DNA from 4 places in the Allobosea sp. P4_H5 genome. Region 4 is predicted to be linked to each of the others. Evidence: predicted binding sites of a transcription regulator. Region 4 holds the regulator's gene; each other region holds the start of a gene.

Region 1 (2,201 bases), on a different contig from region 4:
GGCGCCAACGCCCATGCCGACGACATGGCGGCGCTGCTGGAGGCGCTCGGCACCGGCCCGATCGGCGTGGTCGGCCACGATGTCGGCGCCTATGTCGCGCAGGGGCTGGCGCGGCGCCATCCGCAGCGGGTCGAGAAGCTGCTGTTTTTCAATTGCCCGACGCCGAGCGTCGGTTCGGCCTGGGTGCGCGAGGGCCATGTCAACGAGATCTGGTACCAGTCCTTCCAGCAATTGCCGCTGGCCGAGCAACTGATCGGCTCCAGCCGCGAGGCCTGCGCGCTCTATCTCGGGCATTTCCTGACGCATTGGTGCCATCGCAAGGATGCCTTCGCGCCGGTCTTCGACCTGTGGGTCGAGAATTTCATGAAGCCCGGCAATCTGCGTGGGGGCTTCGACTGGTATCGCAGCCAGAACGCGGCGCGGATCGCCGCGATCGACGGCCACCCGGCGCCGTCCGTGCCGATCCATCAGCGCACGAGGGTGCACTGGGGCCGGCACGACCCGATCCTGAAATCGGAGTGGTCGAGCTTCCTGTCGCATTATTTCGACGATGTGGAGGTGAGCTTCTGCGAGAGCGCCGGCCATTTCGTCCATGTCGAGGCGCCAGACGAAGCCGCGCAGGTCGTGGCAGAGGTTTTCGCGGATTAGAGTTCGATATCGGCCCCCCGGTCATTCCGGGACTTCGCGCAGCGAAGGGCCCGGTACCCAGAACCGATGCCGGTCGTGATGATGCTGCGACGGGGTGAGCTTCTGCGGATATGGTATCGGTTCTGGGTTCCGGGCTCGCTGCTGCGCAGCGCCCGGAAAGACGGAAAGCCTCTTGCGCTCATCTGCTGTCCCTCGTCTTCCGGTGCGGAACGCCCTACATGAGCGAAAGCGGCCCTCGCGCGCGCAAGTCGGCGAAGGATGGAAATGAAACCGATTCAAAATCTTGTGGTTTTTGAATCGGTTGCCGCGATATCTCGCCGTGAACGAAACCTGATTCTGCGGGAGTCAGCGATTCGGCCTCGCTTCGTTCCGGACTCGTTCTGTTCACGGATCGGGTTGCCTTCAGGCGGCTCGACCCGGTAGGGCTTGCCCCGCCCGGACTGCAGGAAAGCTCCAGCGTCTTGATCCAAACCCGTTCCCTTCCGCCTTCGCTCCGCGCTCGCGGCGTTACGGCGGTGCTTGGACCGACCAATACCGGCAAGACCCATCTCGCCATCGAGCGGATGGTTGCGCATCCCACCGGCATGATCGGCCTGCCGCTGCGCCTGCTTGCCCGCGAGGTCTATCAGCGCGTGGTCGACAAGGTCGGGCCGCATGCGGTCGCGCTCATCACCGGCGAGGAGAAGATCAAGCCGGAACGGCCGAGCTTCTGGGTCTGCACGGTCGAGGCGATGCCGCGCGACCTCGTCGTCGATTTCGTCGCGATCGACGAGATCCAGCTCGCCGCAGATCTCGACCGCGGCCATGTCTTCACCGACCGGCTGCTCAATCATCGCGGCCGCGAGGAGACGATGCTGATCGGCGCCGGCACGATGAAGCCGCTGGTCGAGCAGCTCATCCCCGGCGTCAACGTCGTTTCGCGTCCGCGCCTGTCCAACCTTTCCTTTGCCGGTGATCGCAAGATCACCCGCCTGCCGCGCCGCTCGGCGATAGTCGCCTTCTCGGCCGAGGAGGTTTACGCCATTGCCGAGCTGATCCGCCGGCAGAAGGGCGGGGCGGCGGTGGTGCTGGGGGCGCTCAGCCCACGCACGCGCAATGCCCAGGTCGAAATCTACCAGTCGGGCGATGTCGACTATCTCGTCGCCACCGACGCGATCGGCATGGGGCTCAACCTCGATGTCGACCACATCGCCTTCGCTGGCGACAGCAAGTTCGATGGCCATCATTATCGCAAGCTCAACCCGGCCGAATTCGGCCAGATCGCCGGGCGAGCCGGCCGGCATCTGCGCGACGGCACCTTCGGCACGACCGGGCGCGCGCCGCCCTTCGAGCAGGAGCTGGTCCAGGCGATCGAGGATCACCGCTTCGAATCGGTGCGCCAGGTGCAATGGCGCAACTCCGATCTCGACCTGCGCTCGATCCCCGGGCTGATCGACAGCCTCAACCTCCAGCCGCAGGAGCAGGGGCTGACCCGGGCCCTGATCGCCGAGGACATGACGACGCTCGAGATTCTGGCGCGCGATCAGGACATCGCACGGCTGGCGCAGGGTAAG
Region 2 (2,201 bases), on a different contig from region 4:
CGATCGCTCGGGCTGCGGCACGGCCCAGTCGGCGATGGGGCCGTTCTATTGCCCCAACGACCAGCGGGTCTATCTCGACCTCTCCTTCTTCCAGGAGATGCAGCGCAAGCTCGGCGGCGGCGGCGACTTCGCCTATGCCTATGTCATCGGCCATGAGATTGGCCATCACATCCAGAATCTGCTCGGCATCCTGCCCAAGGTGAACGAGCTGCGCCAACGGATCTCCGAGCGCGAATCGAACGCGCTGTCGGTGCGCGTCGAATTGCAGGCCGACTGCTTCGCCGGCGTCTGGGCCTACAACCTCCAGGCGATGGACCGGATCGAGGCCGGCGACATCGACGAGGCGATGCGAACAGCTTCGGCGATCGGCGACGACAAGCTGCAGCAGCAGGGCCGCGGCGTGGTTGTGCCGGATTCCTTCACGCACGGCTCGTCGGCGCAACGCACCCGCTGGTTCAACACCGGCTTCAAATCCGGCTCGCTGCAGAGCTGCGACACCTTCCGCACCAACCAGCTCTGAGCCTCAGAGCTCGGCGCGCTCGCGGCGGACCGTAAGCCGGCGCGGCGCACGCGCCAGCCGGCCGGAGAGGATCTGCTTCTTCGGCGCGAGCAGCCCCGCCCTGACGCCGCGCGAGCGCAGCGAGACCGCGCCCCATTCGCGCAGCGCCGCAGCCATGCCGCGCAGCGGCATCAGCGCCGGCCGGGCCGCTGCGGTCAACAGATGCCGCTCGATGCTCGGCGTCCATTGCGGCTCAGGCAGGTCGCCGGCCTCGAGCAAGATCACCCAGTCGCCGCGCGCCTGGGCTACTCCCGACGACCAGGCCTCGCCGGCCTTGGCCTTGACATAGCTCGCGCCGGTCTCGTCGGCGAGCCGCGCGATCGCGGCGTCGTCGCCATCGTCGACCACCACGGCATGGCCAATCACGCCCTTGGCGACCGCTGGAATCAGCACGGACAAGGTCGCGGCGAGCGCCTCGGCGTCACGATTGGCCCAGATGACGGCGGTGATCATGAGGGATCAGCTTATGACGCAGTGCAACATGTCGCAATCCTGTCACTTGTCTTTTGTTCTCTATATGTTCACATTCCTTGGTCTCGGATCATCCGATTCCGCCGAGGAGACGAAGCCATGCTGCAGGCCAGACCTTCAGCCAGGACGCAACCGCTCAAGCGCCGCGACAGCGAGCCGGGCACGGTCTCGGCACCGGTGCGGCTCGCGCCGGTCGATCCGCTCGCCCATATCGGTAGCCAGATCGACCCCGACAGGCGGCGTGGACGCGGCGCGACGATCAACCCCGGCGGCCGCTATGAAGCCGAGCAGCGCATCAGCGAGGATGATGGCTGGGGCTCGCTCGGCGAGCTGCCGCCGTTCAAGACCGAGGTCTCGGTCGAGAAGCCGCGCACGATCATTACACGCAATGACTCTCCGGATATTTCCTTCGACCGCTCGATCAACCCTTATCGCGGCTGCGAGCATGGCTGCGTCTACTGCTTCGCGCGGCCGAGCCATGCCTATCTCGGCCTCTCGCCCGGTCTCGACTTCGAGAGCAAGCTGACCGCCAAGCCCGATGCGGCGCTGCTGCTTGAGAAGGAATTATCCTCACCGAGCTACCAGCCGCGCACCATCGCGATCGGCACCAATACCGACGCCTACCAGCCGATCGAGAAGAAGCTCAGGATCATGCGTGGGATCCTGGAGGTGCTGGCGAAGTTCAATCACCCGGTCGGCATCGTCACCAAATCGGCGCTGGTGCAGCGCGACATCGACATTCTCGCGCCGATGGCGGCGAAGGGGCTGGTCAAGGTCGCGCTCTCGGTGACGACGCTCGACCCCAAGCTAGCCCGTAACATGGAGCCGCGCGCTGCTTCGCCTGCCAAGCGCATCGAGACGATCCGCAAGCTCTCGGAAGCCGGGATCCCGGTGACGGTGCTGGTCGCGCCGATCGTGCCGGCGATCAACGAGCATGAGATCGAGCGTATCCTCGACGCCGCCAAGGCGGCGGGCGCGCGCGAGGCCGGCTATGTGCTGCTGCGCCTGCCGCTTGAGGTGAAGGACATCGTGCAAGACTGGCTGGTGACGCATCATCCCGACAAGATGCGCCATGTCGTCTCGCTGATCCGCTCGACCCGCGGCGGCAAGGACTATGATGCCGCCTGGGGCCAGCGCCAGGTCGGCTCCGGCCCCTATGCCTGGATGATCG
Region 3 (2,201 bases), on a different contig from region 4:
ATCTCGCCGATATGGCGCATGTCGATCTTGACCGCCAGCGCCTCGGGCTTGAGCCGGAAGCCGTTGCAGGCGGCGCAGGGCGTCTCCGACATGAAGCGGCCGATCTCCTCGCGGGCCCAGTCGCTCTCGGTCTCCTTCCAGCGCCGCTCCATATTGGTGATCACGCCCTCGAAGGGCTTCTTCACCTCATAGGCGCGGAGGCCGTCATTGTAGGCCATGCGCACGGCCTCGGTGCCGGTGCCGAACAGGATGGCGTCGCGGGCGCTCGTTGGCAGCTCGCTCCAGGGCTTGCTGGTCGAGAAGCCGAAATGCTTGGCGAGCGCATCGAGCGTCTGGCCGTAATAGGGCGAGGTCGACTTGGCCCAGGGCGCGATCGCGCCCTTCTTCAGCGAGAGCGAGTGATCCGGGACGATCATTTCCGGATCGATCCGCATCTCGTGGCCGAGGCCGTCGCAGGCCGGGCAGGCGCCGAACGGGTTGTTGAACGAGAACAGCCGCGGCTCGATCTCGGGGATGGTGAAGCCGGAGACCGGGCAGGCGAACTTCGAGGAGAAGGTGACGCGGCGGGCCTCGCCATTCTCCTCCTTCTCGTCGGCATATTCGAAGACGGCGATGCCGTCGGCGAGGTCGAGCGCCTGCTCCAGCGAGTCGGCGAGGCGGGCGCCGAGATCGGGGCGGATGACAATGCGGTCGACCACCACGTCGATGTCGTGCTTGAATTTCTTGTCGAGCGCCGGCGCGTCCGGGATCTCGTAGAACTCGCCATTGACCTTGACGCGCTGGAAGCCGCGCTTCAGCCAGTCGGCCATCTCCTTGCGGAACTCGCCCTTGCGGCCGCGCACCACCGGCGCGAGCAGGTAGCCGCGCGTCTTCTCCGGCAGCTCGACCAGGCGGTCGACCATCTGCTGCACGGTCTGGCTCTCGATCGGCAGGCCGGTCGCCGGCGAATAGGGGATGCCGGCGCGCGCCCAGAGCAGGCGCATATAGTCGTGGATCTCGGTGACGGTGCCGACTGTCGAGCGCGGGTTCTTCGAGGTCGTCTTCTGCTCGATCGAGATCGCGGGCGAGAGCCCGTCGATCTGGTCGACATCGGGCTTCTGCATCATCTCGAGGAACTGGCGGGCATAAGCCGAGAGCGACTCGACATAGCGGCGCTGGCCCTCCGCATAGATCGTGTCGAAGGCGAGCGAGGACTTGCCCGAGCCGGAGAGGCCGGTGAACACCACCAGCTTGTCGCGCGGGATCGCGAGATCGACGTTCTTGAGATTGTGCTCGCGCGCGCCGCGCACCGAGATGACGCGCGAATTCGGATCGGCCGCACGGTTGCGGTCGAACATGTCTTCCAGCGTCGCGGTCTGGTCGGCGAGCGTGGTCTTGCGAGCCATGGTGGTGTCCGAATTGAGCTAAGCCGTACAGATAGGGCAATCGCCGGGCCATGCCAGTGCGGCCGGGCGAGAGGCGGGCATGAGTAGCACGCAGCCGTGGATGTTGCCGCATTGTTCTTGTGGGGTGTGCTGACAGAGATTGTCAGGAGCGTGGCAGGCTGCGGAAACGCCGCCGGAGCAGGATCGCCGAGACCAGCATGGCCAGCGCCAGCGTCCCGGACAGGATCAGCGCCGCCGAGGCGCCATAGCGCTCGATCAGCAGCGCATAGCCGAGCGGCGAGGCGGCCGAGAGGAAGAAGCCCGGCGCCAGCAGCCGGCCGACATAGGCGCCATAGCTCTTCGGATCGAACAGCATCAGCGGCAGCGTGCCACGCGTGATCGTCAGCACGCCATTGCCGGCGCCATACGCAAAGGCGAAGGCCAGCGCGGCAACAGCGCTCGCGCCGCCGGCGAGGCCGACGACGAAGCAGAGCGGCAGCACGAGGCAGGCAACGAGGTTGAGGTCGAACGGGCTGGAGCGCGCGCCGAACAGCACCTCGCCGAGCCGCGCCAGCGACTGGCCGATGCCGCGCGTCGCGCCGATCCAGACAGCGGCTGCGGCGGGCAGGCCGAGCCCGGCGAGAATGCCGATCATATGGGCGGACATGCCGGCATTGAGGACGCCGGCGAAGGTGACGATCAGCGCATAGAGCAGGCCGGCGAAGCGGGTATCGGCCGCACTGAGCGTGACGATGGGCTTCGCTGCGGCAGCGTCGGACAGTGGCCGCGCCAAGACGGTCGGCAGCGTCAGGTGCAGCGGCAGGGTTAGAAGGGCGA
Region 4 (2,201 bases):
ATCTTGCTAAAAGCTGGCCGCCGGCTCGACAGTGCTGCGCTCGGCCTTGCCGCAGCGGCGGGGCATCCGACGCTTTCCGTCCGTCGCAAGCCGCTGGTCGCGATCCTCGCCACCGGCGACGAGCTCGTCCTGCCCGGCGAGCCGGTCGGGCCCGACCAGATCGTCGCCTCCAACAGCTTCGCGCTCGCCGCTCTGATCGAACAGGCCGGCGGCACGGCGCTCGACCTCGGCATCGCCCGCGACAACCATCCCGACCTCGCCGCCAAGATCGACGCGGCGCGCAACGGCGGAGCCGATGTCCTGATCACCCTCGGTGGCGCTTCGGTCGGCGAGCACGATCTCGTCCAGGCGGCGCTGAAGGCGCAGGGCATGGAACTCGGCTTCTGGAAGATCGCGATGCGCCCGGGCAAGCCGATGATGATGGGCCGGCTTGGCACCGTGGTCGCGCTCGGCCTGCCCGGCAATCCGGTCTCCTCGATCGTCTGCGGCCATCTCTTCGCGATGCCACTGGTCGAAGCCCTGCTCGGCATCGACGATCCCGAGCGCGATCGCAGCGAACCCGCCATCCTCGCCGTCGATCTGCCGGCCAATGACGAGCGCCAGGACTATCTGCGCGCCACTGTCGAGACCATCGATGGCGAGCGGCGGGTCAGGCCCTTCACCAAGCAGGATTCCTCGATGCTGGCGAACCTGTCGCGCGCCGAGGCGCTGGTGATCCGCCCGGCCTTTGCCGAAGCGGCCAAGGCGGGTGATCCCTGCCGGATCATCCGGCTGCGCTGACCCGTTCACCTCGCGGCAGGATGCGGCTTGCGGAACACAAAGCGAACAGTTATGGTGTTCGTGCTTTGTTTCGATTCTAGCCCGAGAGGCGAGCGGCGCGACCATGCTGACACGCAAACAGTTCGAACTGCTTCGCTTCATCCATGAGCGCCTGCGCGAATCCGGCGTGCCGCCCTCTTTCGACGAGATGAAGGACGCGCTCGACCTGCGCTCCAAGTCGGGCATCCATCGTTTGATCATGGCGCTGGAGGAGCGCGGCTTCATTCGCCGGCTTCCGAACCGGGCCCGTGCTCTCGAAGTCATCAAGATGCCGGACGGCATCGGCGGACCGCAGGCGCAGCGCGGCCGTTTCAGCCCCTCGATCGTCCAGGGCGGGCTCGGCCAGACGCCGTCCGCTCCTGCTGCAACGCTGGCGAAGCCGCGCCCGCCGGCTGAAGAGAACGGGCGTTCGACGGTTTCCATTCCCGTCATGGGCCGCATCGCCGCCGGCACGCCGATCTCGGCGATCCAGGATCGCAGCCATAGCGTTACGATGCCCGCCGACATGCTCGGCGGCGGCGAGCATTACGCCCTCGAAGTCCGCGGTGATTCGATGATCGAGGCCGGTATCCTCGACGGCGACACCGTCGTGATCCGCAAGCAGGATACCGCCAATACCGGCGACATCATCGTCGCCCTGATCGACGACGAGGAAGCGACGCTGAAGCGATTGCGCAAGCGCGGTTCCTCGATCGCGCTCGAAGCCGCCAACCCCGCCTATGAGACGCGCGTGCTCGGCCCGGACCGGGTCAAGATCCAGGGCCGGCTCGTCAACCTGATGCGGCGCTACTGAAGCGCCTCGGCGTCCTGTGACGGCTCCGCAGTTGCGGCTGTCGGCACAGGCGCAGCAGCGGACTCGGGCACCGGCCTTGGTTCCGGTCGGGCTCGGGTCCATGGACGCAGGCGTGTGACCTCGTCGGCCGTATAGGCGCGCCAACCGCCGCGAGCCGCGTGATAAGCGGTCGCGCCGTCGCGGATGAGGGAGCTCCGGTCGATCAGGCGGGCGGCGCACGGTGCCGTCCAATAGAGCGATGTCACCACGAGATCGGCGCGCTGGCAGTCCTCGACCAGAGCGATCCGGTCACGCGTATAGGCGACGCTGCGCCCGTCCGGCAGGCGGATGATGCAGCCGCGCGCATCGCAAGCGGCGCCATTGCGCAAGGCCGTATCGTCAGGCGCGCGCGAATCGCCGTCGGCATGCAGCCATTGCGTCAGCACGAAGCGGCTCGGCTTGCCCGCCAGTACCATCTTCCCCTCCTGCCCCCGCACCAGCACGCCCGAGCCGTCACGCTCGATCAGGATGTCGGGCCGTGACGGGGCCGAGGCCAGCGCCAGCCCGCCGACCAAGGGCAGCGCGGCAAGGAAGCGCAGCGCCGTCGTCC

What was found. The regulator LexA, encoded in region 4, represses DNA repair genes until DNA is damaged. The targets are predictions, from matches to a motif close to TGTTCNNNNTGTGTTCNG.
Region 1: a site for LexA is predicted at 1,014-1,031, ahead of AC1DS0_RS23395 (helicase-related protein). Genes of this name have one in related genera too.
Region 2: a site for LexA is predicted at 1,067-1,084, ahead of AC1DS0_RS09395 (PA0069 family radical SAM protein). Genes of this name have one in related genera too.
Region 3: a site for LexA is predicted at 1,487-1,504, ahead of uvrA (excinuclease ABC subunit UvrA). Genes of this name have one in related genera too.

What each region holds. Positions count from the first base shown of each region.
Region 1 is NZ_JBFUKM010000012.1:119,595-121,795, reverse strand. It holds gene AC1DS0_RS23400 (alpha/beta fold hydrolase) at 1-648, shown strand, start outside; gene AC1DS0_RS23395 (helicase-related protein) at 1,113-2,201, shown strand, end outside.
Region 2 is NZ_JBFUKM010000004.1:77,015-79,215, reverse strand. It holds gene ypfJ (KPN_02809 family neutral zinc metallopeptidase) at 1-520, shown strand, start outside; gene AC1DS0_RS09400 (glycosyltransferase family A protein) at 524-1,012, opposite strand; gene AC1DS0_RS09395 (PA0069 family radical SAM protein) at 1,130-2,201, shown strand, end outside.
Region 3 is NZ_JBFUKM010000011.1:252,222-254,422, forward strand. It holds gene uvrA (excinuclease ABC subunit UvrA) at 1-1,337, opposite strand, end outside; gene AC1DS0_RS22715 (MFS transporter) at 1,528-2,201, opposite strand, start outside.
Region 4 is NZ_JBFUKM010000001.1:623,265-625,465, forward strand. It holds gene AC1DS0_RS03005 (molybdopterin molybdotransferase MoeA) at 1-780, shown strand, start outside; gene lexA (transcriptional repressor LexA) at 884-1,612, shown strand; gene AC1DS0_RS03015 (ComEC/Rec2 family competence protein) at 1,606-2,201, opposite strand, start outside.